Regions from separate parts of the Arthrobacter sp. Y3221160 genome, predicted to be linked through region 1. Evidence: predicted binding sites of a transcription regulator. Region 1 holds the regulator's gene; each other region holds the start of a gene.
What was found. Region 1 encodes HrcA, which represses chaperone genes, less so after heat shock. Its sites were predicted from a motif close to TTNGCACTCGNNNNNNNCGAGTGCNAA; they were not measured.
Positions count from the first base shown of each region.

Region 2: a site for HrcA is predicted at 2,136-2,162, ahead of groES (co-chaperone GroES). Genes of this name have one in related genera too.
Region 3: a site for HrcA is predicted at 2,376-2,402, ahead of groL (chaperonin GroEL). Genes of this name have one in related genera too.

Region 1 is NZ_JBNHHU010000001.1:429,058-439,553, forward strand. Features, by position in the region: gene ybeY (rRNA maturation RNase YbeY) at 1-363, opposite strand, end outside; gene AC5RWG_RS02010 (PhoH family protein) at 360-1,466, opposite strand; gene AC5RWG_RS02015 (GerMN domain-containing protein) at 1,745-2,746, shown strand; gene AC5RWG_RS02020 (16S rRNA (uracil(1498)-N(3))-methyltransferase) at 2,770-3,597, opposite strand; gene dnaJ (molecular chaperone DnaJ) at 3,600-4,733, opposite strand; gene hrcA (heat-inducible transcriptional repressor HrcA) at 4,807-5,820, opposite strand; gene AC5RWG_RS02035 (DUF3097 family protein) at 5,967-6,809, shown strand; gene AC5RWG_RS02040 (DUF4870 domain-containing protein) at 6,919-7,341, shown strand; gene AC5RWG_RS02045 (DUF4188 domain-containing protein) at 7,398-7,883, opposite strand; gene AC5RWG_RS02050 (TetR-like C-terminal domain-containing protein) at 7,939-8,571, shown strand; gene hemW (radical SAM family heme chaperone HemW) at 8,513-9,742, opposite strand; gene lepA (translation elongation factor 4) at 9,790-10,496, opposite strand, start outside.
Region 2 is NZ_JBNHHU010000001.1:1,310,173-1,320,858, reverse strand. Features, by position in the region: gene AC5RWG_RS05995 (ABC transporter permease) at 1-948, opposite strand, end outside; gene AC5RWG_RS05990 (siderophore ABC transporter substrate-binding protein) at 1,001-1,951, opposite strand; gene groES (co-chaperone GroES) at 2,296-2,592, shown strand; gene groL (chaperonin GroEL) at 2,726-4,330, shown strand; gene guaB (IMP dehydrogenase) at 4,584-6,089, shown strand; gene AC5RWG_RS05970 (hypothetical protein) at 6,145-6,966, opposite strand; gene AC5RWG_RS05965 (GuaB3 family IMP dehydrogenase-related protein) at 7,385-8,524, shown strand; gene AC5RWG_RS05960 (glycerol-3-phosphate dehydrogenase/oxidase) at 8,553-10,277, shown strand; gene AC5RWG_RS05955 (SURF1 family protein) at 10,329-10,686, shown strand, end outside.
Region 3 is NZ_JBNHHU010000002.1:753,331-764,016, forward strand. Features, by position in the region: gene AC5RWG_RS16395 (DUF4031 domain-containing protein) at 1-500, shown strand, start outside; gene groL (chaperonin GroEL) at 586-2,214, opposite strand; gene AC5RWG_RS16405 (TM2 domain-containing protein) at 2,609-3,133, shown strand; gene AC5RWG_RS16410 (cold-shock protein) at 3,230-3,436, opposite strand; gene AC5RWG_RS16415 (LytR C-terminal domain-containing protein) at 3,711-4,358, opposite strand; gene AC5RWG_RS16420 (DUF3263 domain-containing protein) at 4,419-4,727, opposite strand; gene AC5RWG_RS16425 (uracil-DNA glycosylase) at 4,898-5,653, shown strand; gene AC5RWG_RS16430 (siderophore-interacting protein) at 5,953-6,840, shown strand; gene AC5RWG_RS16435 (threonine/serine exporter family protein) at 6,938-8,566, opposite strand; gene AC5RWG_RS16440 (sialidase family protein) at 8,705-10,234, opposite strand; gene AC5RWG_RS16445 (OFA family MFS transporter) at 10,387-10,686, shown strand, end outside.

The DNA.
Region 1 (10,496 bases):
CAGATGCAGGATGCCGTGCGTGGTCAGCAGCAGCATTTCGTCCAACAGGCCGTGGCCGGCCTTCTTTGCCTGCTCCTGCGCCACCTGCGGGCAGATCACGATGTCGCCCAGCACGCCGGGCGGGCCCGGCTTCATCGCGGTGCCGGGACGCAGTTCGTCCATCGGGAAGGACAGCACGTCGGTGGCGCCCGGCTCGTCCATCCACTCGATGTGAAGCCGCTCCATCGCTTCGGTGTCGACCATGATGATGGACAGTTCCGCCTCCGGATGGACGTAGAGCGAGTCCAGCACGAACCGTGCCAGCCGCACCAGCTCTTCCTCGTTGGCGGCGACGGCCGATTCGTTGTTGACCTCGATGCTCATGCTCGATCCTCCGGGCCGGCTTCCATGTCCGTCTTCCGCCTGGCCGCGGGTGCGCGGCGCGGTCCCCGGCCGCCGTCTGAGCGGCGCGACTCGTCCCGGCCGCCCTCGCCGCGGCGGGACTCGTCCCAGCGGCTGTACGCCGTCACGATGTCGCTGACCAGCCGGTGGCGGACCACGTCGGTGGCGTCCAGCCGGGAGAAGCGGACGTCCTCCACGCCGTCGAGTATTTCGCTGACGATCTTCAGGCCCGAGCTGGTGCCGCCGGGCAGGTCGATCTGCGTCACGTCCCCGGTCACGACCATCTTGGAACCGAAGCCCAGCCGGGTGAGGAACATCTTCATCTGTTCCGGGGTCGTGTTCTGCGCCTCGTCCAAAATGATGAACGCGTCGTTGAGCGTGCGCCCGCGCATGTAGGCCAGCGGCGCCACTTCAATGGTGCCCGCGGCCATCAGGCGCGGAATCGATTCCGGGTCCATCATGTCGTGCAGGGCGTCGTAGAGCGGGCGCAGGTACGGGTCGATCTTGTCGCTGAGCGTGCCGGGCAGGAAGCCCAGCCGCTCCCCCGCCTCGACGGCGGGTCGGGTCAGGATGATGCGGTTGACCTCTTTGTGCTGCAGGGCCTGGACCGCCTTGGCCATCGCCAGGTAGGTCTTGCCGGTGCCCGCGGGGCCGATGCCGAACACCACGGTGTGGTTGTCGATGGCTTCGACGTAGTTCTTCTGGTTCAGGGTCTTGGGCCGGATGTTGCGGCCGCGCGAGGAGAGGATGTTCAGCGTCAGGACTTCGGCCGGCCGCTGCGCCGACTGTTCGCCGAGCATGCGCAGCAGCTGGGCGACCACCTGCGCGGTGATCCTCGTATCCTTCGCTGCCAGGGCGCGGATCTCTTCCACCACGTTGAGCGTGAGCTGCACCGCGTCGGCGGGGCCGGTGATGGAAAGTTCGTTGCCGCGTACATGCAGGTCCACATCGCTGAACTCCGACTCGATGACCCGCAGCACCTCGTCGTGGGCGCCGAGCGCCCTGACCATGTGTTCCGACGAATCGAAATGGACGGAACGGCTGCTTGATCCCAGCGGATCGACATCCAGGCGTGATTGGGACATAGTCCGGCCGATGTGGCCTTTCATCGCTCCTTCGGTGGGCGCTTGCTGGCGGTAACCGGAAATGGATCCGGTCCCGACGGTACAAGTCCATGCTACGGCACGAGCCGCCGCGCAGTCCTCTGCGGGGACGAAAAACGCCTTGGTATCGATCCTGCATCAATCCTGCATCAGTCCGGTTGAGCGCCGGTTAAAGCAGCCATCAGCCCCCCTCCCGTATGCCAAGCTAGTGAGGCAGGAAAGGCGGCAGCAGCCCTTTTCGGCCCACAAAAACCCGGTCATTGCCAACGTCAGAAGGGATCGAAAGCATCACCAGCAACCAGCTCCGGCAGCCTGCAGGCTCGGTCCCAACACGCCGCTTCGGTGCGTGGTTGGCCCTGGTCACTGCCTCATCGCTGGTGCTGCTCGGATGCTCGCCGCAGGCCGCCGGCGGTGGCGGCGGCGGACAGACCTCCATGCCCAATCCCACCGACCCCGCTTCGGCCAGCAGCCCCCTGGTCTCCAGCGTGCCGGTCGAGACCCTGCGCTCCTCGGAGCTCTCCCCCGTCTATTGGCTGGGCACCAATGCCGGGAACGTGTTCCTGTACCGCGAATACCGCCAGGCGGAGAACCTGGGTGATCCCATTACGACGGCGGTGGCCGCGCTGACGCGGCTGCAGCCCCTCGATCCGGACTACTTCAATCCGCTCAGCCCGGCGAGCAAGGTGGGCGCCTCCATCACCAACGGGTCGGTCATCACGCTGGACATTTCCTCGGACGCGTTCAGCCGCCGCGTGGATGCCGGCATCGCCGAACGGGCCGTGCAGCAACTGGTCTTCACCGCCACGGCTGCGGCGGCGAACGCCGGGCTGAGCACGTCGGACGATCCGCTGGAAGTGGTCATCCTGGTGGACGGACATCACGGTTACGAAGCCTTTGGCCATGTGCCGCTGGGCCAGCCGATGGGCCGGAACAGCAGTCTGGCGGCCCCGGTATGGATCATTGATCCGGCCGACGGTGCCACCGCCGCCGGACGCGTGGAGGTGTTCGGCCGCGGCGTCGCGTACGAATCGGAACTGAGCTGGCAGATTTTCCGCCTGGCCGGCTCCGACGACACGTCCGAAGGCGACCTGGTCAAGGACGGCACGGCCCTCGTCGATGCCGACAGCGGGCAGATCGGCGAGTTCCGGTTCAGCCAGAAGCTGGACCCGGGCACCTACCGGCTGTACGTGTTCCAAAAGGACCAGGACGGGCGGACCGACGAACGGCAGAATGCGGACAGCAAGGTCTTCACCATCACCTAGGCCGGTGCTGCTGACCGACGTGGTCAGTGCCAGCGGCCCAGCAACTCGCTGAGCAAGGTCAAGGCGGCGGGTCCGGCCGTGGAGGACCGCAGGACGTGCGGCCCCAGCCGCACGGCCACCGCCCCGGCGTCGAGCATCGCCTCCACTTCGGCCTGGCTCATCCCGCCTTCGGGGCCCACGATCATCAGCACGCGCCCCGCGCCGCCGGTACGGGCTCCGGGCAGGGCAGCGCCGCCGCCGTTTCCGCCGCGCTCCCCGACGGAGGAGCCGGCACGCAACCCGGCCCCCTCCACGGCGTCGGCCACAGTGCCTGCGGCGTCCTCGTGCAGCAGCAGCGAGAGCCTGCTGTCCCGGATCAAGGCACAGAGCCCGGCCCGTTCCACCAGCGGCTCCACCTCCGGAACGCGGGCACGCCGCGACTGCTTGGCGGCCGCCCGGACCGCCAGCTGCCATTTCGCCGCGCCCTTGGCCGCCTTGTCCGCCCTCCAGCGCACGATGCTGCGTTCGGCCTGCCACGGCACCACGGCATCGACGCCCAGTTCGGTGGCCGCCTCGATGGCAAGTTCGTCGCGGTTTCCCTTGGCAAGCGCCTGCACCAGCACCAACTCCGGGTCGGGCCGCGGCTCCTGCAGGATCCGGAGCGCGCGGACGGTGAGCTTGCCTGAGGTGCCGGCAACGGCCTCCCCTACCAGCCGCCGGCCCCGCCCGTCGGCCAGATCGACGGCTTCACCCGGTTCGATCCGCTTGACGGTGACGGCGTGCCGCGCCTCGTCGCCGGCCAGGGTGAAGCTGTCGCCCGGAGCGACGTCGTCGAGCTCGCCCGGAGCGGTGAAGAACAGGTGGTTGGTCACGCCTAGAGGTTACCGAGCCGGTCCCGCAGGCGGGCGAAGACGCCCGTGCCGGAGGACGCCAGCTTGCCCTCGGTGTATTCCTCGCCGCGGGCCCTGGCCAGCCGGCGCAGCAGGTCCTCCTGCTCCGCATCCAGCTTGCTCGGGGTCTCCACATGCACGTGCACCTGCAGGTCGCCGCGACCGTAGCCGCGCAGGTGGGTCACGCCCAGGCCGCGCAGGGTGAGGGTCTCGCCCGCCTGCGTGCCGGGCTTGATGCTGACTTCCTGTTCGCCGTCGAAGGTGTCCAGCGTCAGGTCGGTGCCCAGCGCGGCGGCGGTCATCGGCACCGAGAGCGTGACGTGCAGGTCGTCGCCCTCGCGGATGAAATTCTTGTCCGGGTTCACGCGGATTTCCACATACAGGTCGCCCTGCGGGCCGCCGGCGGGGCCTGCTTCACCCTGGCCGGCCAGCTGGATCCGCGTTCCGGTCCCGACGCCCGCCGGGAGCTTGATGGTCAGCGAACGCCGGCTGCGGACGCGGCCCTCACCGTTGCACTCGTTGCAGGGGTCGGGAATGACCGTGCCGAAGCCCTGGCAGCTGCCGCACGCGGCAGTGGTCATGACCTGGCCCAGGATGGACCGGACCGCACGCTGGACCTGGCCGGATCCGCCGCAAATGTCGCAGGTGCGCGGGCTGGTGCCGGGGCGGCAGCAACTGCCGTCGCAGGTGGGGCAGACGACGGCGGTGTCCACTTCGATTTTCTTGTTGACGCCGAAGACCGCGTCCTTGAGGTCGATCCGCACGTTGATCAGGGCGTCCTGGCCGCGGCGGGTCCGGGAGGCCGGACCGGCGCCGCCCGCTCCGGCGCCGCCGAAGAAGCTTTCGAAGATGTCCTGGAAGGCGAACCCGGACCCGGAGAAGCCGCCGCCGAAGCCGGTGTCGTTGCCGTTCTCGTTGCCGGTGGTGTCGTAGACGCGCCGCTTCTGCGGGTCGGACAGCACCTCGTACGCGTGGCTGACCTGCTTGAACTGTTCGGCTGCCTCCGGGCCGGGGTTCACGTCCGGATGCAGCTTGCGGGCCAGCTTGCGGTAGGCCTTCTTGATTTCCTCGGTGGAGGCGTCCTGGCTGACACCGAGGGCGTCGTAGTGGTTACTCACCTTGTAGTACTTCACTTCCTGGGGATCGGTTCACCGGCGCCGACGGCCGGTGCGGACACTGCGCGGCGTGTGGCTAGCCGGCGAGGATCCGTGACAAATAACGTGCGACGGCGCGCACCGCGGCCATGGTGGTGGGATAGTCCATCCGGGTGGGGCCGAGGATGCCGACCTTGGCCGTCGCGCCCGGGCCGTACCCGGTGGCCACTACGGAGGTTTCGGCCAGCGAACCGTAGGGGTTTTCGCTGCCGATGCTCACCGACATGCCACGCGCGTCCTGATGCAGTTCGGAGAGCAACTGCAGCAGCACCACCTGTTCTTCAAGAGCCTCGAGGATGGGACCGATGCTCAGCTGGAAGTCGACCGTGGAACGGGCCAGGTTGGCCGTGCCGGCCATCAGGATCCGCTCCTCGTTCGTGGCCGCGGCAAGCTGCGAAAGCTGCGACGCCAGGGCCTCGGCCGTGCCCGTCGGCCCCGCCTGCGGCGGCACCGGGGAGTTCTTCAGCAGCCCCGGCACTGCCGCCAGCGGCTTCCCGGACAGCACCGACAGGAATGCTGCGCGCAGCGTGGCCAGGGCATCCTCGGTGACGTCCGCCGGAAGCGCCGCGACATGCTGCTCCACCTTGCCGTTGTCCGCGATCAGCACGACCAGGGCCCTTTTGGGAGCCAGAAGGATGAACTCGATGTGCCGCACCTTGGCAGCACCCAGCTGGGGATACTGGATGACGGCCACCTGGTTGGTCAACTGGGACAGCAACCGCACGGTGCGTTCCATGACATCGTCAAGGTCGTCGGCGCCTTCCAGCAGTTTCTGGATGGCGCGGCGCTCGGGGGCAGAGAGCGGCTTGACGTCCGAAATCCGGTCCACGAACAGGCGGTAGCCCTTGTCCGTGGGAATCCGGCCGGCACTGGTGTGCGGGGCGACGATCAGCCCCTCTTCCTCCAGCGCCGCCATGTCGTTGCGGATCGTGGCTGACGACACGCCCAGACTGTGCCGGTCGACCAGTGCCTTGGAGCCCACCGGCTCGCGCGAGTGCACATAGTCTTCGACAATGGCGCGGAGCACTTCCAGCCTCCGGACCTCGCTCACTGCACTCCTCCTGTCTCCAACTCGTCTGCGGACAGACCGTTAGCACTCAACACGTCCAAGTGCTAAGTCTAATACGTCGCCGCCGTTGTTAGCATTGTCGGGCGGCCGTGCCGTGAGGACGACAACCAGCAGAGGACTTAAAGTTTATGAGCAGCTACGGCTGGGGCCCCCAGGATCTCACCGCCCCCAAGGCCCGGGCATTGCGCGAAATCGGCGCCGAACCGGGACTGGTGCTCGAGGACGCACAGAGCGGGTGGGTCGGCGCCGTCGTCCGGGTGGAGAAGTCCGGCGGAGTGCATCTGGTGTCGCTGGAAGACCGCCGGGGCAAGGTCCGCTCGTTCCCGCTGGGTTTCGGCTTCCTGTTCGAGGGCGAGCCGGTGAAAGTGGTGCCGGCGGCGCCGGCGGCGAAGGCTCCCGTCCGGCAACGGACGGCCTCCGGTTCGGTCAAGGTCGAGGGACAGCGGGCCAGGGTCGCGCGGGCCAGCCGGATCTGGGTCGAAGGCAAGCATGACGCCGAACTCGTGGAGAAGGTCTGGGGAGACGACCTCCGGGTGGAGGGGATCGTGGTCGAACCCCTGCACGGCGTGGACGATTTGGCAGCGGCCGTGGCGGACTTCTCCCCCGGACCGCAGCGCAGGCTCGGCATCCTGGTGGACCACCTGGTCCCCAACTCCAAGGAGTGGCGGATAGCCGAGGCGGCCATGGCCGTGCCCGCGGCGGCGGGCAACGTACTGATTGTTGGCCACCCCTACGTCGATGTCTGGCAGGCCATCAAACCGGCGGTCATCGGGCGGTCCGCGTGGCCGGTGGTTCCGCGCGGCACCGATTGGAAGACCGGCATCCTCGCTGGCCTCGGCTGGCCGCACCGGACCCAGATAGACATCGCCGATGGCTGGAAGAGGCTGCTGGGCAGTGTTAACACCTATGCCGACCTGGAGCCCAGTCTCCTGGGCCGGGTGGAAGAAGTCATTGATTTCCTGACGGTTTGAGCCGGCTACGGCCGGCGCCCCCGCCCGCGGAATGCACCGGGAGACGGGCTGGAACAGCTAGGCTAGGAACAGAAGTGAGCCGTCAGAAGATTTTCCGAAGGTAGGTCCAGTGTCCGAGAACTCTGCTCGTCAGCAGCAGCCGGAGCGCAAGTCCGCTCCGCGCCAGCAGTACCAGAGCGCGTCGGCGTCCGCTTTGCCCCTGACCCCTTCGGAGGACCGGCAATGGGCCACCATGGCGCACTTCGGCGGCATCCTGGGATGCTTCCCGTCGCTGGCGATCTACCTGATCTTCAAGGACCGGGGTCCCTTTACCGCCCAGGAGTCCAAAGAGGCCCTGAACTTCACGGTTCCGCCCACGGCGGTGGCCATCATTGCGAACCTGCTGATCGTCATCCCGGCGGTCAGCGGGCTCTTTGCCGTCATCGCGGCCGCCATCTGGGTCTTCCTCACGGTCTATTCCGTCATTGCCGGCGTCAAGTGCAACCGCGGCGTTCCCTACCGGTACGCCTACAACCTGCGCCTGTTTCGGTAGCTCTGACACTCGGCCCGCACAGCCGCTCCACTAGCCCTGCCGGCCCTGCCGCCCTCCTACCCTGACTGCCGGGAAAACCGCTGGCGGGCGGTGTTCATCCCCGCCGCAATCGGCACATGGGCGGTCGCCGCGGCCAGGCCGAAGCGCGGCATGTCGCTGTAAACACTCTCCCGGCCCCCCGGCACCGTCTCGTACGTTTCGTGCCATACGCCGACGTCCCCGCTGCCTGCCGATTCGCGCATGAACCGCCGCCAGGGTTCCAGGTGCGGCGCCGAGCGGTCGGACGCGAACCGCTGCAGATGTTCCGGGCTCTTCCAGTAGCTGAGCATGATCGTGGTGCGCCCGAACCATTGGTGGAAGCCCAGCAGGCCGGCCTCCGGCGATGCCGCCAGGTGCGCCAGCATCGCCGGCATCGCTGACGCGGTGCGGGCCACCTTGCCGATCTTCCACCAGCGGTTGGCCCGCATCCCGATGAGGAAGACCGTGACCCGTTCGCCGCCCGGATCGGCTGTGTACCGTCCTGTGTGTACGTGTTCCGACATGAGCCGATTCCTTTCGTAACAGTGTTACAGAACATTGTTATGGAATACTGGGGTCATGGCAAGACCCATAGTCCACGATGATTCGCTGCGCCGCACACTCCTCGATACTGCCGCGGCCCTGATCGCCCGCAACGGCGCCCCCGCCGTGTCGCTCCGCGCGATCGCGGCGGCGGCCGGGACGTCGACGACGGCGGTGTACTCGCTCTTCGGCGGGAAGGCGGAGCTGCTCACCGCCATCCTCGACGACGGTTTCGCCTCCTTCGCGGCCTCCCAGCAACGCGCCGCTCCCGACGGACTGGAGGCGCTGGGCATGGCTTACCGGGCGTGGGCCCTGGAGCATCCGGTCCTGTACGGCCTCATGTTCGGCGGTTCATTGGCCAGCCAGGTGCCGTGCCAGCCGACGCCCGGCGCCGCGGAACCGGCGATCGCGCCGCTGTTTGCCGCCGTCGCCGCCGCCCTGCCCGGGGCATCGGACGACGACGTCGCGTCCATGGTGGGCGTGGTGTGGGGCCAGGTCCACGGGCTCGTCTCGCTGGAGCTGGCGGGCGCGCCGGCTGCCGGGTGGAGCTGGGACTCCGCCTACGAGGCGGCCCTGCACCGGATCGGCCTGTCGCTGGAGGCCGGCGCGGTCAGTCCTCGAGCAACCGCCGCACCACGGCGTCGGCCAGCAGCCGGCCCTGGAGGGTGAGCCGGATCGTCCCGGCGAAGGCCGCGGCCGGGTCGACCAGGGCGTCGGCGATCAGCCCGGCCACGGCCTTCCGGCCGTTCGGGCCCAGGTCCCGGGTCTGCAGCCCGTCGATGATGCGGGTCTGCAGCATCACGTGTTCCAGCTGGCGGGTGCCGGCGTCCAGCGTTTCGCGGCCGGCTGCCGGAGATACCCCCGTGGCCAGCCGCTGGGCGTAGGCCGCGGGGTGCTTCACGTTCCACCACCGGACGCCGCCCACGTGCGAGTGTGCGCCCGGGCCGGCTCCCCACCAGTCGTCCCCGCGCCAGTAAGCCAGGTTGTGCCGGCAGCGGTCCTCGGGAGTGCGGGCCCAATTGCTGACCTCGTACCAGCCGAACCCGGCCGCGCCGAGCCGCGCGTCTGCGATCTCATACTTGGCGGCGTGGTCGTCGTCGTCGATTCCGGGCACCTCGCCGCGGCGGATCTGCGCCGCGAGCTTGGTCCCGTCCTCGACGATCAGGGCATAGGCGGAGATATGGTCCGGCGCGCAGGCGATCGCGGAGTCGAGGCTGGCCTCCCAGTCCGCAATGGACTCCCCCGGCGTGCCGTAGATCAGGTCCAGGCTGACGTTCAGCCCGGCGTCGCGGGCCCACTGCACCGCCTGCGGCACCCGTTCCGGGTTATGGGTACGGTCGAGGACCTTCAGCACATGCGGCACGGCCGACTGCATGCCGAAGGACACGCGGGTGAAACCGGCGTCGGCCAGGATCTTCAGTGATTCCGGCGTGACCGAGTCCGGGTTGGCTTCCGTGGTGACCTCGGCGCCCGGCTCCAAACCCCACAGGTCCGCGGCCTGGCGAAGCATCGACGCCAGGTCCGCCGCCGGCAGCAGGGTCGGTGTGCCGCCGCCAAAAAACACGGTGGCCAGCGGACGGTCGGGCAGGCCGGAGTCACGCAGCACCCGCGCCGCCAGCTCCAGCTCCGTGTTCAGGGTGCCCGAGTACTCATCCTGCGACGCGCCGGAACCCAGTTCCTTGGCGGTATAGGTGTTGAAATCGCAGTAGCCGCAGCGCACCCGGCAGAACGGGATGTGCACGTACAGGCAGAACGCGCGGTCCTCCGCGCCTGCCGCTGCCTGAGCGGGCAGCAGGCCGTCGGCCGGCGCCGGGTCCCCCACGGGAAGGACGCTAGGCACTGAGGCGCGCCTCCGCCGTCGTCGTTGTGGTCACAAGCACTGCAGAGCTACTTCTTTGCCTTGTCCTTGGAGTCATCCGATGACAGCGCGGCGATGAAGGCCTCCTGCGGGACCTCCACGCGGCCGACCATCTTCATCCGCTTCTTGCCTTCCTTCTGCTTCTCCAGCAGCTTCCGCTTACGGGAGATGTCGCCGCCGTAGCACTTGGCCAGCACGTCCTTGCGGATGGCGCGGATGTTTTCGCGCGCGATGATACGGGAACCGATGGCGGCCTGGATGGGCACCTCGAACTGCTGGCGCGGGATGAGTTCGCGCAGCTTGGAGGTCATCATGACGCCGTAGCTGTAGGCCTTCTCGCGGTGCGTGATGGCGCTGAACGCGTCGACCTGTTCTCCCTGCAGCAGGATGTCCACCTTGACCAGATCGGCCACCTGTTCGCCGTCGGCTTTCCAGTCCAGCGAGGCGTAGCCGCGGGTGCGCGACTTGAGGTTGTCGAAGAAGTCGAAGACGATTTCCGCCAGCGGCAGCCGGTAGCGCAGCTCCACGCGGTCCTCGGAGAGGTAATCCATCCCCTTCATCTCGCCGCGGCGGCCCTGGCAGAGCTCCATGATGGTGCCGACAAACTCGTTGGGCGCGAGGATGGTCGCGGAGACCATCGGCTCGCGGACCTCGGAAACCTTCCCGTCGGGATACTCGCTCGGGTTGGTGACCGTGAGGACCTTCTTGTCCTCCAGCGTGACCTCATAGACCACGT
Region 2 (10,686 bases), 880 kb from region 1:
TTCGTAGGGGTAGCGGATGGTGCGGCCGATGATGTCGCACAGCAGCACAAAGCCCGCACCGAAGACTGCGACCCAGGGAACCGCGCGGCGGGCGCTGTCGCCGAACGCCAGCGACACCAGGTTGGGCACCACCAGCCCCAGGAACGGAATGGCGCCGATGTTGACCACCACCACGGCGCTGATCAGCGAGACGATGACCAGCCCGAGCGTCAGGATCCGGCCGTAGTGCAGGCCCAGATTGGTGGAAAATTCCTGCCCCATGCCGGCCATCGTGAAGCGGTCCGCGCACAGGTAGCCGATCACCGCGAGCAGCGCGACAATCCAGAGGAGCTCGTAGCGGCCGCGGAGCACGCCGGAGAAGTCGCCGATCATCCAGCTGTTCAGCGTCTGCAGCAGGTCAAAGCGGTAGGCAAAGAACGTGGTCACCGCGGCGATGACGCCGCCCAGCATGATGCCCACCAGCGGCACAATGAGCGTGTTGCGCAGCGGGATCCGGCGCAGCACCAGCAGGAACAGGCCGGTCCCGGCGGCCGCGAACACGGTCGCCACGGACATCTTGGCCAACAGGGTGGCACCGGGGATCGCCACCGTGACCACCAGGATGCCCAGCGAGGCAGACTCCACGGTGCCCACGGTGGACGGCTCCACGAATTTGTTCCGCGCCATCAGCTGCATGATCAGCCCGGCAATCCCCAGCGCCGCGCCGGCCAGGATGACCGACAGGGTGCGCGGCAGCCGGCTGATCCAGAAAATGTCCCAGGCCTTCTGGTCGCCGGCCAGCAGGGCAGGCAGCGACACATCGCTGACGCCCACAAACATGCTGGCAATGGCCAGGACGACGACGGCGGTGGCCGCCCAGGCGAGCTGGGAACCGGATCCGCGGGCGCGGGAGCGTCCCGCCGCGGCTGCTGCGGCCGGGGCCGGACTGGAAATCGTGGAGGAAGCCATGGGTCGGGCCACCGCGCAGGCCGCCGGCGGGACGCCGGCGGCCGTACGGGTGCTACTTCGTGACGGCTGCCTGGACGGCGCTGATCATGGCGTCCGTATTATTCAGGCCGTAGCCCACCAGGTACCAGGAGGCCGAGTCCAGATAGGTAATGCTGTCGTTCTTGGCGGCGCTGGTGCCGTTGACCAGGTCGTTGTCCAGGACGGCCGCAGCGGCTTCCCCGGATTCGCCGACGGCGGAGTCGCGGTCGATCACGAACAGGTGGTCCGGGTTGGCCTCGGCGACGAATTCGTGCGAAATGGCCTCGCCGTGCGGGCCCTCGGACTTCACATCCGCGGCGGTCTGCACGCCCAGGACATCGTGCACGATGCCGAAGCGGGACCCCGAGCCGTAGGCCGTCATCTCGCCGCCGCTCGTCATCAGCACCAAACCGGTGCCGGCGTCGGCAGCTGCGGCCTTGGTGTCCTCGATCCGGGTGTCGATGGCCGCCAGCTTTTCTTCGACTTCGGCTTCCTTGCCGAAGATCTCGCCGAGGGTCGCGGAGACTTCCTTGAAGCTCTCGATCGGAGCGGCGGTGTCCACGCTCAGGTCGATGGTCGGGGCGATTTTGCTCAGCTCCCCGTAGGCCTCGGCGGTGCGGCCCGAGATGATGATCAGGTCGGGTGCGCCTTCGCTGATGGCCTCGAAGTCGGGTTCCTTCATGGAGCCGATCTTGGTGTATTCGTCGCCGGCGTACTGCGCCAGCGATTCGGGGAACACGGCCGCCTCCGGGACGCCGTCGACCTCGACGCCCAGGGCGGTGAGGCTGTCCAGCACCCCGAGATCGAAGGTGTAGACCGTCTCCGGGTTCACCGGCACGTCGGTGGTGCCGGAGGCGTGCTCAACGCTGATCGTCTCGGCGCCGGTGCCTGCCGCGGCGTCGGTCTGCTGGCCGCAGGCGCTCAGGGCGAGCATGGAAACGGCTGCGGTCATGGCCACCAGGCCGGACTTCAGGGGCTTTTTCACTGACTCTCCATTGTTCGTCAACGCCGTCCCGGGCGGGGACCGGCATTAGGCAACATAAACGTTTGCTATTTGCGCGCAGCTTGAAAGCTACCGGGTTAGGTTAGCCTTACGCAACTTGGCCGGTGGACGGCAGAGCCGATCTTCGTCACATAGGCGGCGGCCACGGAAGCCGGAGGGCCCGCCGCTGGCACTCGCCTTGACCGAGTGCTAATCCTTCTCATAGAGTCGCAGTTAGCACTCACCCCGTGTGGGTGCTAATACAAGGAACCGCCTGCCGGCACCGCGACGACGGCAGACATCTCCTTGGCCAACCTATTCGTAGCGCATGAAAAGGAGAGAGCCGAGTGTCGGTCTCCATTAAGCCTCTTGAGGATCGTATTGTTGTCCAGCCGCTCGAAGCAGAGCAGACCACGGCCTCCGGCCTGGTCATTCCGGACACCGCCAAGGAAAAGCCGCAGGAAGGCAAAGTTGTCGCGATCGGCCCCGGCCGCGTCGATGACAATGGCAACCGGGTTCCCGTTGACGTAGCCGAGGGTGACGTCGTCATCTACTCGAAGTACGGCGGAACCGAGGTCAAGGTCGGCGGGGAAGAGTACCTGGTGCTCTCCGCCCGCGACGTGCTGGCCATCGTCACCAAGTAAGGCCCATCAGCTGAGTCCGGCGGCTCGGGCGCGCGCAGTCGACGCCCGCAGCCGGAATCACGGACAACCGAAATGCCCCGGCTGCCTCCTCTAGCAGCGCAGCCGGGGCATTTTGCGTGAAAGGAACAAATTCATGGCAAAGCAGTTGGAGTTCAACGACGCCGCCCGCAAGGCGCTGGAAGCCGGCGTCGACAAGCTCGCCAATACCGTCCGGGTCACCCTCGGTCCGCGTGGCCGCAACGTGGTCCTGGACAAGAAGTGGGGTGCGCCCACCATCACCAACGACGGCGTGACCATCGCCCGCGAGGTGGAACTCGACGATCCGTACGAGAACCTCGGCGCGCAGTTGGCCAAGGAAGTCGCCACCAAGACCAACGATGTTGCCGGTGACGGCACCACCACGGCTACCGTCCTGGCCCAGGCGCTGGTGAAGGAAGGCCTCCGCAACGTGGCCGCCGGCGCCGCCCCCGGCGCCCTCAAGCACGGCATCGAGGTAGCGGTCGAGGCCGTTGCCGCCCGCCTGCTGGAGAATGCCCGCGAGGTCGAAGGCAGGGTCGCCGAGGTCGCCACCATCTCCGCCCAGAGCCCGGAGGTCGGCAAACTGCTGGCCGAAGCGTTCGACAAGGTGGGCAAGGACGGCGTCATCACCATCGAAGAGGGCTCCAGCATGGAGACCGAGCTGGTGCTCACCGAGGGCATGCAGTTCGACAAGGGCCTGCTGTCGCAGTACTTCGTCACCGACCAGGAGCGCCAGGAGGCAGTCCTCGAGGACGCGCTGATCCTGATCTCCCAGGGCAAGATCTCCACGGTGCAGGAGTTCCTGCCGCTGCTGGAAAAGGTGCTGCAGGCCAACAAGCCGCTGTTCATCATCGCCGAAGACATCGACGGCGAGGCCCTGTCCACCCTGGTGGTCAACAAGATCCGCGGCACCCTCAACGTTGCCGCCGTAAAGGCGCCGGGCTTTGGCGACCGCCGCAAGGCCATGCTGCAGGACATCGCGGTGCTCACCGGCGCCCAGGTCGTGTCCGCGGACCTCGGCCTGAAGCTGGACCAGGTGGGCCTCGAGGTGCTGGGCACGGCACGCCGCATCACCGTCACCAAAGACAACACCACCATTGTTGACGGCGCCGGCTCCGAGGCCGACGTAGCCGACCGCGTGTCCCAGTTGCAGGCGGAGGTGCTGCGCACCGATTCCGATTGGGACCGCGAGAAGCTCCAGGAGCGGCTGGCCAAGCTGTCCGGCGGCATCGGCGTGATCAAGGTCGGCGCTGCCACCGAGGTCGAAATGAAGGAGAAGAAGCACCGGATCGAGGACGCCGTGTCCTCCACCCGCGCTGCCCTGGAAGAAGGCATCGTGGCCGGCGGCGGCACCGCCCTGGTGCACGCCGCCCAGGCTCTGGACACCGACCCGAACGTGCTGGCGCTCGAGGGCGACGCAGCCACCGCCGTCGGCCTGGTCCGCCGCGCGCTGGCCCAGCCGCTGCGCTGGATCGCCGAAAACGCCGGCCACGAGGGCATGGTCGTTGTCTCCAAGGTGGGCGACATGGAGCTCAATAACGGCTTCAACGCCGCCACCGGCGAATACGAGGACCTCGTCGCCGCGGGCATCATCGACCCGGTGAAGGTGACCCGCTCGGCGCTGCGCAACGCGGCCTCGATCGCGGCACTGGTGCTGACCACCGAAACCCTGGTCGTCGAGAAGCCGGCCGAAGAGGACGGGCACAACCACCAGCACTAGCGCACGCCGCCGGCTGTTGGTCGGGCTTCGCCCGTCCGGAGGGGATCCTGCCAGTGCAGGGTCCCCTTCGTCGTCGTGGGGTCCGGGGTGGTGGAAGCCCCGGAGCCGGGCGCGCACGTTAGCTCCGCCACATCGGTTGCCGCGGGAAATAGTGGCCAGGGCGGAATCGTTTTAGGATGTAACCAACCCCGGAACCCGATCCCCGCTGTCGGTGACCGGCGGCCGCCACCGGTATCGCTCGAAAGGCCCTGCAGTGTCCGAAGAATTCAATCCGTTCGCTTTCGAGGGTCTGACCTACGACGACGTGCTCCTGCTGCCAGGCCCGACGGATGTGATTCCGTCCGAGGCCGATACCAGCTCCCGCCTGACCCGCCGCATCACGGTCCAGACCCCGCTCCTCTCCGCCGCCATGGATACCGTGACGGAATCGCGGATGGCCATCGCCATGGCGCGCCAGGGCGGCCTGGGCGTCATCCACCGCAACCTGTCCATCCAGGACCAGGCCGAGCACGTGGACCGGGTCAAGCGCAGCGAGTCCGGCATGATCACCAACCCGGTGACCATCGCCCCGGACGCCACGCTGGCCGAACTGGACGAACTTTGCTACAACTACCGCGTGTCCGGACTGCCCGTGGTGGACTCCGAGGGCAAGCTGGTGGGCATCTGCACCAACCGCGACACCCGTTTCGTGCCCCGCGCCGACTATCCCACCACCAAGGTGCACGAGGTGATGACCTCCATGCCGCTGATCACGGGCAAGGTGGGGATCAGCCGCCCGGAAGTCATCGAACTGCTGGGCAAGAATCGGATCGAGAAACTCCCGCTGGTGGACGACGCCGGCATGCTGCAGGGCCTGATCACCGTCAAGGACTTCGACAAGGCGGAGCAGTACCCGCTGGCCACCAAGGACGACGACGGCCGGCTGCGCGTCGGCGCGGCTGTGGGCTTCTTCGGCGACGGCTACGAGCGCTCGATGACCATGATCGAGGCCGGCGTGGACGTCCTCGTGGTGGACACCGCCAACGGCCACAGCCAGGGCGTGCTGGACATGATCGCCCGGCTGAAGAAGGACCCGGCCGCGGCCCACGTGGACGTGATCGGCGGCCAGGCCGCCACCCGCGAGGGCGCGCAGGCACTGGTCGACGCCGGCGCCGACGCCATCAAGGTGGGCGTGGGCCCGGGCTCCATCTGCACCACCCGGGTGGTGGCAGGCGTTGGCGTACCGCAGATCACGGCGATCTACGAGTCGGCCAAGGCGGCCATCCCGGCGGGCATCCCGGTGATTGCCGACGGCGGCCTGCAGCACTCCGGCGACATCGGCAAGGCCCTGGTCGCCGGCGCGGACACGGTGATGCTCGGCTCGCTGCTGGCCGGCGCCGCGGAATCCCCGGGGGACCTGGTGTTCGTCAACGGCAAGCAGTTCAAGGCCTACCGCGGCATGGGCTCGCTGGGGGCCATGCAGACGCGCGGGAAGAACACCTCCTACTCCAAGGACCGCTACTTCCAGGCCGACGTGCCCGACGACGAGAAGCTGATCCCCGAGGGCATCGAAGGCCAGGTGCCCTACCGCGGCCCGCTCTCGGCCGTCGCGCACCAGCTGGTCGGCGGCCTGCGCCAGACCATGTTCTACACCGGTGCCCGCAACATCGCCGAGCTGAAGGCCAAGGGCAAGTTCGTGCGGATCACCGCGGCGGGGCTGAAGGAGTCCCACCCGCACGACATCATGATGACCGTGGAGGCACCGAACTACAAGCGGTAGTCCCGCAGTCGTCGACGGCGCCGTTCCCCGCACCAGGGGAGCGGCGCCACTCGCGTTAACCAGCGGCAGGACCTTCGCCGGCGCCCCGCGACCAGCCCCGCGTATGGACGGGACAGCGCCTCGGCGCGTGGGCCCGGGCGTGCGCGCGGCCACCGACCGCGACGCGGGTGAGCCAACGGAGCCGGCGTCGGAAGATCAGGAGCGCGATGAGCACGAGGGCCGCGGTGTCAGGCCAGCGCGGCGCCGGCCAGTTGTCCGGCGCGGCCGGATACGCCCCATCGGCCAATCCGGCGGCCCGCTCGAAGTGGTTGCGCGAGGAGGGGAACAGTGCCCCGTCGATGATGTACGCCGCCGGAAATGCGAACGGGCCGGCGAGCAGATTAGCTACGGCCCACTGGTCAACATGCCGCGACTCGTGGAGGGCGAGGGCCTCGTCCCCGGTCCGGGTCTGGGAGATGTTCGGGCCGTAGCGGACATACTGGCCTTCATCGGCAATGCCATATCCGTTGACGCTCAGTGCACCGGCCGGGTCCACCGGCGGCATCCACGCAACGAACACGTCTCCGAGCATTGTTCCGCCGCCGCTGGTGCGCGGCGGGGGCCAGAACATGACCAACAGCGACGGTCCCGAGCACGCTTCCATATCAAGGCTGCGCCCGGTCAGGACCCCGACGCCGCTGATGGGGGCGACCAGAAAATTGCGGGTGATGCGCCACGGGGCCGGCGGTGAAATCTGCAGGCGCGGCTCAGGCTTGATCTGCCCGTCGGCAGTGATATGGCTGTGGCAAACGATCTGCGGGGAGAGCGCCTCCTGGACGCGGGCTCCGGCTCCGGCGACCAGGAGGGCCGCCACCACAAAGAGGGCGGTGCCGCGCACCCGCTGGTGGGAAGCGCAAACGGTACACGATGCGGCTCGCCGCAACCGGCGCGCATGAAGGGAGGGCATGGACCAGACCAGCCCGGCGATGCCAAAACACAGGGTGGCCGCCAAGCCGCTCGCGAACGGTCGCATGCGCCCGACGGACCGCCGGAATCTTCCTCCCATGACTGACCACTTCCCGCTCCGGCTGCCTGCGGCCGGCCCGCGGCAACCGTCAAGAGAGAGGGCCTGCGGTGCGCTTGCCGGCCGTGCGGCAGGTCGAGCGTACCGCCTGCGCCGGGACGACGCCAGCAGTCCGAAGAGGAGAGCCGTGCAGCCGTCACGAGGGGTCCGCCCTGTCCGCCAGGCGCCGGCGAAAGTCCTCTCCCTGCCCGTTCCAAGGTGAAGCGTTCCAGTGGTGGGATAACCTAGAGCCGTGACTTACGAGATTGAAATTGGCCGTGGCAAGCGTGGGCGCCGAGCCTACTCCCTCGATGACGTGGCGATCGTCCCCTCGCGCCGGACGCGCGATCCCAAGGATGTCTCGGTCAGCTGGCAGATCGACGCCTACACGTTCGACGCGCCGGTCATCGCCGCGCCGATGGACTCGGTCATGTCGCCGGCCACCGCCATCGCGCTGGGCAAGCTCGGCGGCCTGGGCGTCCTCAATCTCGAGGGCCTGTGGACCCGGTACGAGGATCCGCTGCCGGTGCTGGACGAGATCGCCGCGCTGGGCACGGAGAACTTCAGCCCGGCCGCGACCAAGCGGATGCAGGAGCTCTACTCCGCCCCCGTGCAGCCGGAACTGATCACCTCCCGGCTGGCCGAAATCCGGGAAGCCGGGGTGACCGTGGCCGGCTCGCTGACGCCGCAGCGCACCCAGGAGTTCTACAAGACCGTGGTCGCCGCCGGCGTGGACATCTTCGTGATCCGCGGCACCACCGTCTCCGCCGAACACGTCTCCAAGACGCAGGAACCGCTGAACCTAAAGCAGTTCATCTACGAGCTGGACACGCCGGTGATCGTCGGCGGCGCCGCCGGCTACACCCCGGCGCTGCACCTGATGCGCACCGGCGCGGCCGGCGTGCTGGTGGGCTTCGGCGGGGGAGCGACGACGACCACGCGCCGGGCGCTGGGCATCCACGCCCCGATGGCCTCGGCGATCTCCGATGTGGCGGCCGCGCGCCGGGACTACATGGACGAATCGGGCGGCCGCTACGTGCACGTGATCGCCGACGGCGGCGTGGGCTTCAGCGGCGACATCGTCAAGGCCATCGCCATGGGGGCGGACGCCGTGATGCTCGGTTCCGCCCTGGCCCGGGCGGAGGAAGCGCCGGGCCGCGGCTGGCACTGGGGCCAGGAGGCCCACCACGACGAACTGCCCCGGGGCGACCGCGTGAACGTGGGAACCGTCGGACCGCTGGAGCGGGTGCTGCACGGCCCGTCCAACCACACCGACGGAACCTCCAACCTGGTCGGTGCGCTGCGCCGGTCGATGGCGACCACCGGGTACTCGGACCTGAAAGAGTTCCAGCGCTGCGAAGTGGTGCTGGCGCCGATCCAGGCCCGCGACTGATCCGACCATGCTGGGAGGCTGATAGGCGATGACCACCGGAGCCCTGAGTCCCGAGAGCCGCGAGCAGGCGCTGGCCGCGCTGCGCGCCACACAGGAGCGCGGGGCCGAGCTGGACGTGCTGATCGTCGGCGGCGGGGTGGTGGGCGCCGGGGCCGCCCTGGACGCGGTCACGCGCGGGCTGGACGTGGGCATCGTGGAGGCCCGGGACTGGGCCTCGGGCACGTCGTCGCGGTCTTCCAAGCTGATCCACGGCGGGCTGCGGTACCTGGAGATGCTGGATTTCGCTCTGGTCCGCGAGGCGCTGCAGGAACGGGGACTGCTGTTGGAGCGGATCGCGCCGCACCTGGTGCGCCCGGTGCCGTTCCTGTACCCGCTGACCAGGCGGTACGTGGAGCGGCCCTACGTCGGCGCCGGCGTGGCCTTGTACGATGCCCTGGCCATCGCCTCCGGGCGCGGCCGCGGCGTCCCCTTCCACAAACACCTCTCCCGGCGGGGGACCCTCCGGGCGGCACCCAGCCTGAAAAAGGACGCCATGGTGGGGTCCATCCGCTACTACGACGCGCAGGTGGACGACGCCCGGCTGGTGGTCAACCTTGTCCGCACCGCGGCGGCGTTCGGGGCGCACGCGGCCAACCGGCTGGCGGTGGTCGACTTCCTGCGCGAGGGCGAACGCGTGGTCGGCGCCCGGGTGCGGAACCAGGAGGACGGCAGCGAGTTCAACATCCGGGCCAAGCAGGTGGTCAACGCCACCGGCGTGTGGACGGACGAGACCCAGGCCATGGTGACCGAACGCGGCCAGCTGAGCGTCCGTTCTTCCAAGGGAATCCACCTGGTGGTGCCGCGGGACCGGTTCCAGTCCACGGTGGGCCTGATCCTGCGCACCGAGAAGTCGGTGCTGTTCGTGATTCCATGGGAGCGGCACTGGATCATCGGCACCACCGATACCGACTGGAATCTGGACAAGGCCCACCCGGCGGCCTCGTCCAAGGACATCGACTACCTGCTGGAACACGTCAACCGGGTCCTCCAGCGCCCGCTCACCCGGGAGGACGTCGAGGGTGTCTACGCCGGGCTCCGGCCGTTGCTGGCGGGCGAGAACGATTCCACCGCCAAGCTCTCGCGCGAACACGTGGTGGCGCACCCGGTCCCCGGGCTCGTGGTGGTGGCCGGCGGCAAGTACACCACGTACCGCGTGATGGCCAAGGACGCGGTGGACGAGGCGGCCCGGGCCCTCGACGAGCGCGTCCCGCCAAGCTGCACCGACACCATCCCGCTGCTCGGCGCCTCCGGTTTCAAGGCGGCCTGGAACAGGCGCAGCCGCATGGCGGACCGCACGGGCATCCACGTTGCCCGGGTGGAACACCTGCTCAACCGGTACGGAGCCATGGCCGGCGACGTGCTGGACATCATCACCGAACGGCCGGAGCTGGCCGAACCGCTGCCCGGCGCCGACGACTACCTGGCGGCCGAGGTGGTCTATGCGACCACGCACGAGGGAGCCCGGCACATCCACGACGTGCTTACCCGCCGTACCCGGATCTCCATCGAGGCCTGGGACCGCGGCGTCTCCGCCGCCCCGGTCGTCGCCCGGCTGATGGCGCCCCTCCTCGACTGGAGCGAAGGACAGGTGGAACGCGAGGTGAAGCACTACCTGGCCCGGGTCGAAGCCGAACGGCTCAGCCAGGAGCAGCCCGACGACGTCACGGCCGACAGCGCCCGGATGGGCGTCGACGACATCGTTCCGCTGGCCTGAGGGCACCGGGCAGGATTCGTTTTCTACATGGTTGCGAAGTACCTTTAATGGGTGCTCAAGACTGCCCTGAAACCCCGCTGGATAGCGGCCCTGGTGCTTGCGCTGGCGCTGTCCACGGTGTTCGTGCTGCTGAGCCAGTGGCAGTTTTCCACGTCGCAGAGCGAACCGCCCCCGCCCCCGGGCGAGACCGAAACGGTCAAGCCGCTCACCGACGTCTTTGAACCGGGCATCCCGATGACCGCCGCCACCGCGGACCAGATGGTCACCTTCGACGGCAGCTTCGTCCAGGGCGGGCAGGTGCTGGTCCGGAACCGCCTGCAGGACGGCGAAGAAGGCCTCTGGGTGGTCGACCCGTTCACCGTGGACGGCGTGGAGCAGTTTGGCGAAGACGTGGTCATCCCCGTGGTGC
Region 3 (10,686 bases), on a different contig from region 1:
CTGCCCCGGCCGGCTCCGTTCCCCGGCCGCGGGCAGTATGGTTGGCGGCCTGGTTCCATGACGCCGTCTACAACGGCCGGCCCGGTGTCGACGAACAGGAATCGGCTGATCTCGCGGCTGCCTGCCTGCCGACGGCGGGCTGCAGCGGCGAGGAGACGGCCGAAGTGGTTCGGCTGGTCCTGCTCACGGCCATCCATTCGCCCGGCCCGCAGGATCTAACCGGTGCCCTGCTGTGCGACGCCGACCTGTCCGTCCTCGGCGGATCGCCGGCGGAGTACCGCAGCTATGTCCGGGACGTCCGCAAAGACTATGCGCACGTGCCCGACGCCGACTTCGCCGCCGGGCGCACCGCCGTCGTCCGCGGTCTGCTGGCGCTGGATCCGCTCTACCGGACCCCCGCGGCCAGGGAGAAGTGGCTGGAGCGTGCCCGGCACAACCTCTCGGCCGAGCTGGAAGCCTGGCACGAGAGGCCCGACTGGCTCGCTGCGGAAAGGGGATAAAGGCCGCGAGGCGCGGCTCCCATGACGGGAACCGCGCCTCGCTGAACCGTGGCCTGCTGTCAGGCCGAGGTTGTGGCGGGGAAGCTTAGAAGCCGCCCATGCCGCCCATCTCGTCGCCGCCCGGCATGGCCGGAGCGGCCTTCTCCGGCTTGTCGGCGACCACGGCTTCGGTGGTCAGGAACAGGCCGGCGATGGAGGCCGCGTTCTGCAGGGCAGAGCGGGTCACCTTGACCGGATCGTTCACGCCCGCAGCCAGCAGGTCCTCGTAGACACCGGTGGCGGCGTTCAGGCCGTGGCCGTCGGCCAGGCCGCGGACCTTGTCGGCCACGACGCCCGGCTCCAGGCCGGCGTTGAGGGCGATCTGCTTCAGCGGAGCGTCGATGGCAACCTTGACGATGTTGGCGCCGGTTGCTTCGTCGCCTTCGAGGTTGAGGTTGGCGAACGCCTTGGCGCCGGCCTGGATCAGGGCCACGCCGCCACCGGCGACGATGCCTTCCTCAACGGCAGCCTTCGCGTTGCGGACAGCGTCCTCGATGCGGTGCTTGCGCTCCTTGAGCTCGACCTCGGTTGCGGCACCGGCCTTGATGACTGCAACGCCGCCGGCCAGCTTGGCCAGGCGCTCCTGCAGCTTCTCGCGGTCGTAGTCGGAATCGGAGTTCTCGATCTCGGCCCGGATCTGGTTGACGCGCCCGGCGATGGCGTCGGCTTCGCCGGCACCTTCGACGATGGTGGTCTCGTCCTTGGTGACAACCACCTTGCGGGCCTGGCCCAGCAGGTCCAGGGTGGCGTTCTCCAGCTTGAGGCCGACCTCTTCGGCGATGACCTGGCCGCCGGTCAGGATGGCGATGTCGGCCAGCATGGCCTTGCGGCGGTCACCGAAGCCCGGAGCCTTGACGGCCACGGACTTGAAGGTGCCGCGCATCTTGTTCACGATCAGGGTGGCCAGGGCCTCGGCCTCGACGTCCTCGGCGATGATCAGCAGCGGCTTGCCCGACTGCATGACCTTCTCCAGGATGCCAACCAGGTCCTTCACGTTGGAGATCTTGGAGTTGACGATCAGGATGTACGGATCCTCGAGGACCGTCTCCTGGCGCTCTGCGTCGGTGACGAAGTATGCGGACAGGTAGCCCTTGTCGAAGCGCATGCCTTCGGTGAGCTCCAGCTCCAGGCCGAAGGTGTTGGACTCCTCGACCGTGACGACGCCTTCCTTGCCCACCTTGTCCAGGGCCTCGGCGATCAGCTCGCCGATCTGCGGATCTCCGGCGGAGATCGACGCGGTAGCGGCGATCTGTTCCTTGGTCTCGATTTCCTTGGCGGAAGCGATGAGCTCGGTGGTGACGGCGTCAACAGCCTTCTCGATGCCGCGCTTCAGGCTCAGCGGGTCGGCGCCGGCAGCAACGTTGCGCAGGCCTTCCTTGACCAGGGCCTGGGCCAGGACGGTGGCGGTGGTGGTGCCGTCACCGGCGACGTCGTCGGTCTTCTTGGCGACTTCCTTGACCAGCTCGGCGCCGATCTTCTCGTACGGGTCGTCCAGCTCGATCTCCTTGGCGATGGAAACACCATCGTTGGTGATCGTGGGGGCGCCCCACTTCTTCTCGAGCACGACGTTGCGGCCACGCGGGCCGAGGGTTACCTTAACGGCGTCAGCGAGGGTGTTGAGTCCGCGCTCGAGGCCGCGGCGGGCCTCTTCGTCAAATGCAATGATCTTTGCCATAGCGGCTTACGTCCCTTCTGGACAATAGACACTGGACGCAGCTTTTGACGGCTGCTGGCCACCTGCGGTGCCCGCGACGGACGGCTCACGACGACGGCGGATTCGGTACGCCGCGCCGCTCACCTCACCGAGGTGGCGGGTTTCACTCCCTACGGGCTTTCTTAGCAGTCAGCCCGCGAGAGTGCTAACTCAATAATTAGCACTCGCAGGTGTCGAGTGCAAGCTGTTGGGCCTGCCGGATGACGCGCTTCTCCGGCCGAGATCCCCCTGAGCACCCCCGGGCCAACAATCAGGGTGGACCCCCATGGAAACGACAGGCCCCTCCCGCGTAGATTGGCAGGCAAGACAGCGCACGCGAACAATCGGCCCGGCACCGGGCAAAGGTCGGAGAACCATGTCTGAATCACCGGACGAGAAGAACACCAGTAACCCCACCGAGCCCCTGGCACCGGGCACCAACCCGACGAGGCCGCTCGGCGGACAGCCGCCGTACGACGGAGCGGGACAGCAATACCCGCAGCCCGGCCAGCCGGGTTACGGGGCTCCGGGGCAACAGCAGCCCGCCCCGGGCCAGCAGCCCTTCGGCCAGCAGCCGTACGGCGCCCCGGGACAGCCATACGCGCAGCCCGGCCAGTCGGGCCAGCCCTACGGGCAGCAGCAGTACTACGGGGCTCCCCCGGGCTACTACTATCCGGAACAGAAGTCCCGGCTGATCGGCGGGCTGCTCGGCATCCTGCTGGGCGGCCTGGGCGTCCACCGGTTCTATCTGGGCCACGTCGCCATCGGCGTGGTGCAGATTGTCGTCACGTTCCTGACGTTTGGTTTCGGCGCCGTCTGGGGGTTCGTCGAGGGCATCATGATCCTGGTCGGGGCAGAGCCGTTCAAGCGCGACGCCCGCGGGATCCCGCTCAAGGAATAACCCGACCGGCGCGACGGAACGGGCGCGAGAAACCGGCGCGACGAAACCGGCGGCGGAGGCACTCCAGCCTCCGCCGCCGTCGTCATTGCGGGTCTGCTACGGGGCGACCCGGACCTCTTCTGCCTGCGGACCCTTCTGGCCCTGGCCGATCTGGAACTCTACGCGCTGCCCCTCATCGAGGGAACGGTAACCATCCATTTGAATAGCGGACCAGTGGACAAAAACATCGGAATTTTCTTCGTCCACGGTGATGAAGCCGTAGCCCTTTTCCGCGTTGAACCATTTGACGGTTCCCAGCGCCATAGCGTTCTCCATACTCAGTAGTTCCAGCCTGCCGTGTACGGTTCAGCGGCAGGATGGTTTCACCTTAACCGCGCAGCGGGGTGAAGTGAGCTACCGCACACCTAAATGTTATTGAGGCGTAACCGAAATTCCGCTTTGAGGCCGCTCCGCATGGGTAATGGGGCTACGGTGCTACGGGCGATTGGCGGCCCGGCCGGCGCGCAATCCCGGCGCACGGCCTATTGGGGGTCCGGCCTGGCGAATGCCACAGTGGCGGCCCGGCGAGGAGAATGCCTTACTGGTAGCCGGGTCCCAGCGCCACGGTGACGTACTGCGAGACGTTGCCGTTTTCCTGCATCGCACTGATGCCCAGCAATTGTCCGAGGGCCCGCGCGTTGGCTTCCTGGCCCGGGTTGTAGAAGATCACCGAGCCGGCGAGCGGGGCACCGCCCCAGTTGTCCACGACCGCGATCGACCAGCCGTCCGCCTGCACCCGCTGCGACACGGTTCCGGCCAGCCCGGTCACGCCGGTGCCGTTGAGGATCATCACCGGGTCCTGCTTGTTGACCGCCGCGGCCTCTTCCGTGGGTTCCTCGGTCGGCTCCTCGGTCGGCTCCTCGGTGGGCTCTTCCGTTGCCTCCTCGGTCGGCTTCGCGGTGGCGGTCGCTTCCGGCTCGGCGGTTTCGGTTTCCTGCGCCGTTGGCGTGGGCGAAACGCTGGCCGCGGGGGCGGCCTGGCCAGCGGCCGGGGTCGAAGATCCCCCGCCTCCTAGCAGCGGAAGCACGAAGAACGACAGGGCGCCAACCGCCAACGCCAGTACCGCGGCCAGGACGATCAGGCCCAGGCCGTTGGACTTCGGCGTCGCCATCCGTGCGCGGTGCACACCGTGGCGGTCTGAAGTTTCGGGGACCTGGTCGAACTCATCCCGGGGGTACTTGCTCATCGCTTTCAGTGCATCCTTGTGGTGGCGAAACGGAAACCGGCCTACCAGGCCGCCCCGGTTCTAGGCGTCGGTGCCCAGCCGGCGAGCAGTGCGCGCGCGCTGGCGGGACGTACGTAGTCTACGCAATCTCTTCACCAGCATCGGATCGTGCGCCAACGCATCCTCGGTGTCGATCAACGCATTCAGGATCTGGTAGTAGTGCGTGGCGGACATGTCGAACAGTTCGCGGATGGCCTGCTCCTTGGCTCCGGCGTACTTCCACCACTGCCGCTCCAGGGCCAGCATGCGCTGGTCGCGTTCGCTCAGCGGGCTGGCGTCGTCAACCTCGGCCTCGAGTGAAAAGGCACTGGCCTCGGCCGAACCCGCCACAACACACCTGCGCTTCCTAGTACTTGCTGACAGCTATCAATACCTCCCCCATGATAAAGGCGAATCACAGGCATGTCATTCACCGCCCCGTGGCCCGTCCCGAACGGCCGAGCGAGCGGCGTGCGCGACCTGATTGCCGGCCGGCGGGTGGTTTCCGCAAAGATGGAACTGTGAACTACGACGACGGTGCCCTCTTTCCGCTGCCAGCCCACCCGCCTGCCGCGGACCTTGGCGCCCCGTACCCGTTTGCCTCCCCCCGGGAGCTCTCCGCCGTGATTCATCCCGAGTGGGCCGAGGTGCTCGCCCCCGCCGAACCCCTGCTCTGGGATCTGGCCTCCTACCTCGACGGCGAGCGCGCCGCCGGAAAGACCTTGCTGCCCGCGCCGGCCAACGTGTTGCGGGCGTTCCAGCGCCCGCTGTCCAAGGTCAAGGTCCTGATCGTCGGCCAGGACCCCTATCCCACGCCGGGACACTCGATCGGACTGGCCTTCGCCGTCGAACGGCACGTGCGTCCGCTGCCGCGCAGCCTGGCCAACATCTACCGGGAACTGCAGATGGACCTGGGCATCCGGCCGCCCCAGCACGGAGACCTGAGCGCCTGGAGCGACCAAGGCGTGCTGATGCTTAACCGCGCACTGACCGTGGAGGCGGGCAAGGCCGGCTCCCACCGCAACAAGGGGTGGGAGCAGGTCACCGAACTCGCGGTCCGGGCGCTGGCCCAGCGCGGCGGCCCGCTGGTGGCACTGCTCTGGGGCCGCGAAGCCCAGCAGTTGGCTCCGGTACTGGAGCAGGTGCCGCGGATCGAGACCGTGCACCCCAGCCCCCTGTCGGCCTCCCGCGGATTCTTTGGGTCGCGGCCCTTCAGCCGGGTTAACGAACTGCTGGCCGCCCAGGGCGCCGAACCCGTGCACTGGGAGCTGCGCTGAGCCGGGCCTGGGCGGGTGGGCTGCTGGCTGGCAGACGCCGGAACGTTTTGTCCATGTTTTGCGCGCGGCTCCGGCGTCGCCGCAGGTCAAGGCCTCAACGGTTTCCAAGACATGGACAGTTTCGGCCAAACGTGGACAGCTGGGACCTTGCCCGGACCGCTGAGGCCAAGCGGTTCGCGGTGGGGGTCCGTGCGTTCCTGGGCGCGCGTGTGACCTTTACCATCCGCAAATTGGGATTACCCGACCGGTGAATTAGGTTCTCCTCAGTAGGAGTTTCCCTTCGTCAGGAGTAGTGCAGGATGCAGACACAACCGGCAGCAGCCCCCGCCCGTGCGGGACGGAACGCTCGGCCGCCGCGGGTGCAGACGAATCTCCAGGTGACGCGCACCGAGTGGATTTCACAGCACATGGTCCGGGTCTACGCCGGCGGCGAGGCCTTCGATTCGTTCGCCGAACGGTTTGCCGCCAAGGACGCCACCGACCAGTACATCAAGATCATCTTCCTGGACCCCGCGCTGGATGTGGAGCTTCCGGTGAACGTCGCGGAGCTGAAGGACACCCTTCCGGCCGACAAGCTGCCCGTCACCCGCACCTACACCGTGCGCCGGCTAAACCGCGACACCCGCGAGGTAGTGGTCGACTTTGTGGTCCACGGCGACGAAGGCCTCGCCGGCCCCTGGGCCGCGCGGGCCAAGCCGGGCGACTGGATGATGTTCAACGGACCCGGTGGCGCGTACCGGCCCGATCCCGACGCCGACTGGTACCTTTTGGCCGGCGACGACGCGGCGCTGCCGGCAGTTGCCGCCGCCATTGAGGCACTGGCCCCGGACGCGCGCGGCCATGCCTTCCTGGAAGTGGATTCCGAGGCGGACGTGCAGGAGCTGGGCGCTCCCGCCAACCTGGAAATCCACTGGCTGTTCCGGCGCGGCCAAACGCCCGGGACCGCTACCCTGCTGCGCGACGCCATAGCCGGCCTGGACTGGCCCGACGGCCGCGTGGATGCATTCGTCCACGGCGAGCGCGACGAGGTGAAGTCCCTGCGCGATGTCCTGTTCAAGGACCACGGGTTGTCCCGCGATCAGGTCTCCATCTCGGGTTACTGGGCCTACGGCCGGGCCGAAGACGCCTTCCAGGCGGAGAAGCGCACGCCGGCGGGCCAGATCTTCCCGGAGAACTACCCGGCCTGAGCCGGGATCATCCGGGGCTCCGAGCGCCCATCCCCCGACGCCCGCCCCGGCCCCCGGCGCCGGGCAACCCATCCCGCACCCGGCGGATCCGGCGTCCTCAGCGGCGCCGGGCCCGCCGGTTTTCGTTCGAGCCCAGCCCCTTGGTGAACGGCCTGGCCAGGTTGTCGCCGAGCACGGTACCGCCGGCAATGGCCAGGATCACCGTCAGCGCACCGAACAGCCCCAGGATGCCGTTGAACGGCGCCTCCGAGTTGACGGTCAACTCGAAGATCGACCGGAACACGGACAGCCCGGGCAGCAGGAACAGCACGGCCGGCACCGCCACCACCAGCTGCGGCGAGCCCATCCGCAGGCCCACGATGCGCCCGAGGAACCCGATCACCACGGCCCCGACGGCCGGGCCGATCCGGTCGCCGATCCCCGCCCACACCGCGAGATCGTAGATCAACAGCCCGACCAGCCCGACGGCGGCCGTGGGCAGCAGCATGTTCAGCTTGGTCTGCTCGGTCATGCTGAGGGCAATGGTTGACACCACGAGCAGCAGCGCCCGCACCACGTAGGGGTACTGGCCCTGGCCCTCCACAAAGACTTCGGGCAGGCTGACGCCGAGCATCGAGCCGCCCACCAGCCCCACGGCGACGCCGGCGGCAATCGCAGCGAAGGTAAAGAAGGCCGAGAGATAGCGTCCCGACGCGGTGACCGGGAAGCCGTTGATCGCATCCTGGGTGGCGGAGACCAGCCGACCGGTCGGCAGGAGGAACAGGATGCCGCCGGCGATCACCAGCGACGGGCTCATCGGCACGTGCAGCGTCCAGAACAGCAGCGCCATGACGGTGGCCAGGCAGGCGCCGATGCCGGTGATGAAGAAGTCCGGCATCCGCCATTTGCTCAGCTTCCGCCCGACCAAACCCATCAGCACGGTGGAGATGCCGCCCACCAGGGCCGCGAAGACGCTGCCGCCGAGGAAGGCAATGATGAAGCCGGAGAACACGCCGCCGGCCGCGATGGCCATCCACCGGGCGAAGGGCTTGGGGCGCGAGGTAATCTCCTGCAGCCGTTCCTTCGCCTCGCTGCGCCCCACCCCGCCGTTGACGATGTCGGTGACCAGTTCGTGCACCAGGGACAGGCCGGCGTAGTTGTTGGTCCAGGACCGCACCACCCGCATCACGGTAATGGGAATCGTGTCCGGTTTGGCGTAGTTGATCACCACGGACTGGTTGGTGATGTCCACGTCGATGTCGCTGAGCCCGAAGGCCGCGGTCACGGCGATGATGCTGGTTTCCACCTCCAGCGCGCCGGCCCCGTAGCGGAACATGGTTTCCGCCACGTCCAGGGCAAAGTCCAGCGTGATGCGGGCGGAGGCATCGACCCCGGCCGTCTGGATCATCGGGTTCGCGTAGGGGCTGCCGGCCAGCCTCTCGACGATGCTCATCGGCGCGGTGGGCGGGGCCTCGCCCTGCACGAGCTTGCGCAGCATCCGGCGGGCCGCCGCGTTCGAGCGCGAGGCTGCCGCGGAGGCGGGCAGCGGCGCGGTGCCGCTGGGAACGGGCTTGACCTGCTTGGCTACCGGCCGGTCCGTCGGACGCGGCACCGGAGGGTGGGTGCTCTGGGGTCCTGCGGCCGAACCGGCGCGTCCGGTGCCGGAGCCGCGGCCGGCGTCGTTGGCCGGGATGTTTTTCGGCTTGATGATCGGCAGCATTCCCGCCTGCGGAGTCATGGGTGACATGGATTCCTGGTCTGGGTCCTTGTCCTGCAATCCCTCTCCGTTCTGCGTCTCCGCCACCGCCGGGCGGCGCTCGTTGATCCCGGGTTAAATCCTTGCACACCTCGCAGGGAGGGCGCCGGGATGGTGCCGAGGCGCGCGTCACGTCTCGCGGATTTCACCGCTGACGACGTCGATGCTGAACTCCCGCGTGCGGCTCGCCACCGGGGCGCCGCCGGGAGGTTCGTCCGCCGGGACCGCGGTGCAGGAGAAGGAAACGGTCAGGCCTCCGGCCGCGACGTCGGCGCGCGTCACCGTGCGGACAGGATGGAGGTAGCGGGCTTCTCCGCCCGGGCCCAGGTCCTGGGGCGGAAAATCCGCGGCGTTGTCGAACCCGCCGGCCAGGCTCACCCTCAGGTGCTGCGGTCCCAGCATCTTTGCCCGCCCGGCAAAGACCAGCACGTCCCCGGCGCGGTGGCCGGGCGCCGGCCCGCCCCCGGCCGGGCTGCGGATCTCCTCCAGCACCATGTCGAAGCGCAGCGGGTAGTCCTTGGGCACCGGCAGCGGCCCGGTCACGGGGCCCGGCCCCGCCGCGTCGTCGTCGTCCCGGGCCGTGACGGCCCCGCGCGGCCAGGCCGCCAGCAGCCGCCCCGGATCTGCGGTGGCATAGACGATCTCGCGTCCGCCCTGCCGCTGGTACAGCACCCCGATGCGGCCGTCCGGCAGCCGCACCGCGGCCGGCCCGCTGGCACCGCTCCCGTAAACGGTGAGCTTGTGCGGCCACGAGTGCCCGTTGTCCCGAGAGAGGCTGAGTACCACGTTGCGGGGCAGCAGCGGGTCCTGGCAGTTGGCGGCCAGCAGCCAGCGGTCGCTGGCCGGTGCGGCCAGCCCGCCCACGGCCGGCAGCCCGTCGAAGCGGACCAGGGAGCCGCTGCTCCCGGGATCGGACAGTTCGTCGACCGGCTGCAGCGGCCCGTAGCTGTGCCCGCCGTCGTCAGAGACCGCGGCCAACCGCCGGGGAGCAGCCCAGGTATGCAGCAGTACCCGGCCGTCGGTCAGGCAGACGGCGGCACCCCCGCCGTCCTCCGCGGCCGGGCCGGAGTCCTGCGCCGGCAGCGGCTTTCCCAAGGTCCAGGTGTCCCCGTGGTCGTCGCTGTAGCAGGAGGCGGCCCCCGCGCCCGCGCCCTCGGCCATCACCGCGAACAGCACCAGCAACCGCCCGGCGTATCGGCCGGCGTGCACGCCGGTGCCCGGCCCGGCAGCGGCGAGCCGCGTGATCGCGTCCGAGGCAGGCCGCGGGGCGACCGACCGGTGCTGCCAGGTGGCGCCGTCGTCGTCGGAAGACAGCAGTTCGAAGCGCCGTGCCGTGGCCGCCGGGTCCGGCCCCGCTTCGCCGCCTCCGGCCGCCGCGACGAAGGCCAGGAAAATCCGCCCGGTTGCGGCGTCGGAAAACAGTCCCGGCCGGCCCGCCGCGTGTCCGGACGTGTCCGCCCACGCCACCTGCTGCGGTTCCCAGGTCGCGCCGCCGTCGAAACTGCGGCGCAGCAGCAGGTCGCCGGTCGCAGGCGACCGGCCCTGCCTTCCCATCCCTGCATAGGCGACGACGGCGCTGCCCGCCGGGGTCACGGCGAGCGCCGGAGCCCGGTACTGCCGGTAGCCCTCCACGCCCCGAACGGCGAGGACCTGTTCCATTCCTCCACCGTACCGGCCGCGGCGCCCCCAAGGGCAGTGCCGGACGACACGCCGGATCAATCCGGTTGCCTGGCCCAACCATCGGCCACTATGTGAACTGAAGCACACGTTGCAGTTCTGCTCGCACCCCTCTCCTGAAAGGACGCCCGACGATGAGTTGGTTGGACCGATCGCATACGATCGCCCCTCCGGGCTTTAACCGCTGGCTGATTCCGCCGGCGGCGCTGGCCGTGCATTTGTGTATCGGCCAGGCCTACGCGACCAGTGTGTACAAGAACGCCCTGGTCGCCCACTTCGACGTCAGCCTGACCGAGATCGGCATCATCTTCTCCATCGCCATGGTGATGCTCGGGCTCTCCGCCGCCGTCATGGGCACCTGGGTGGACCGCAACGGTCCGCGCATGGCGATGTTCACCTCCGCGGTGTTCTGGAGCTCCGGCTTCCTGGTCGGC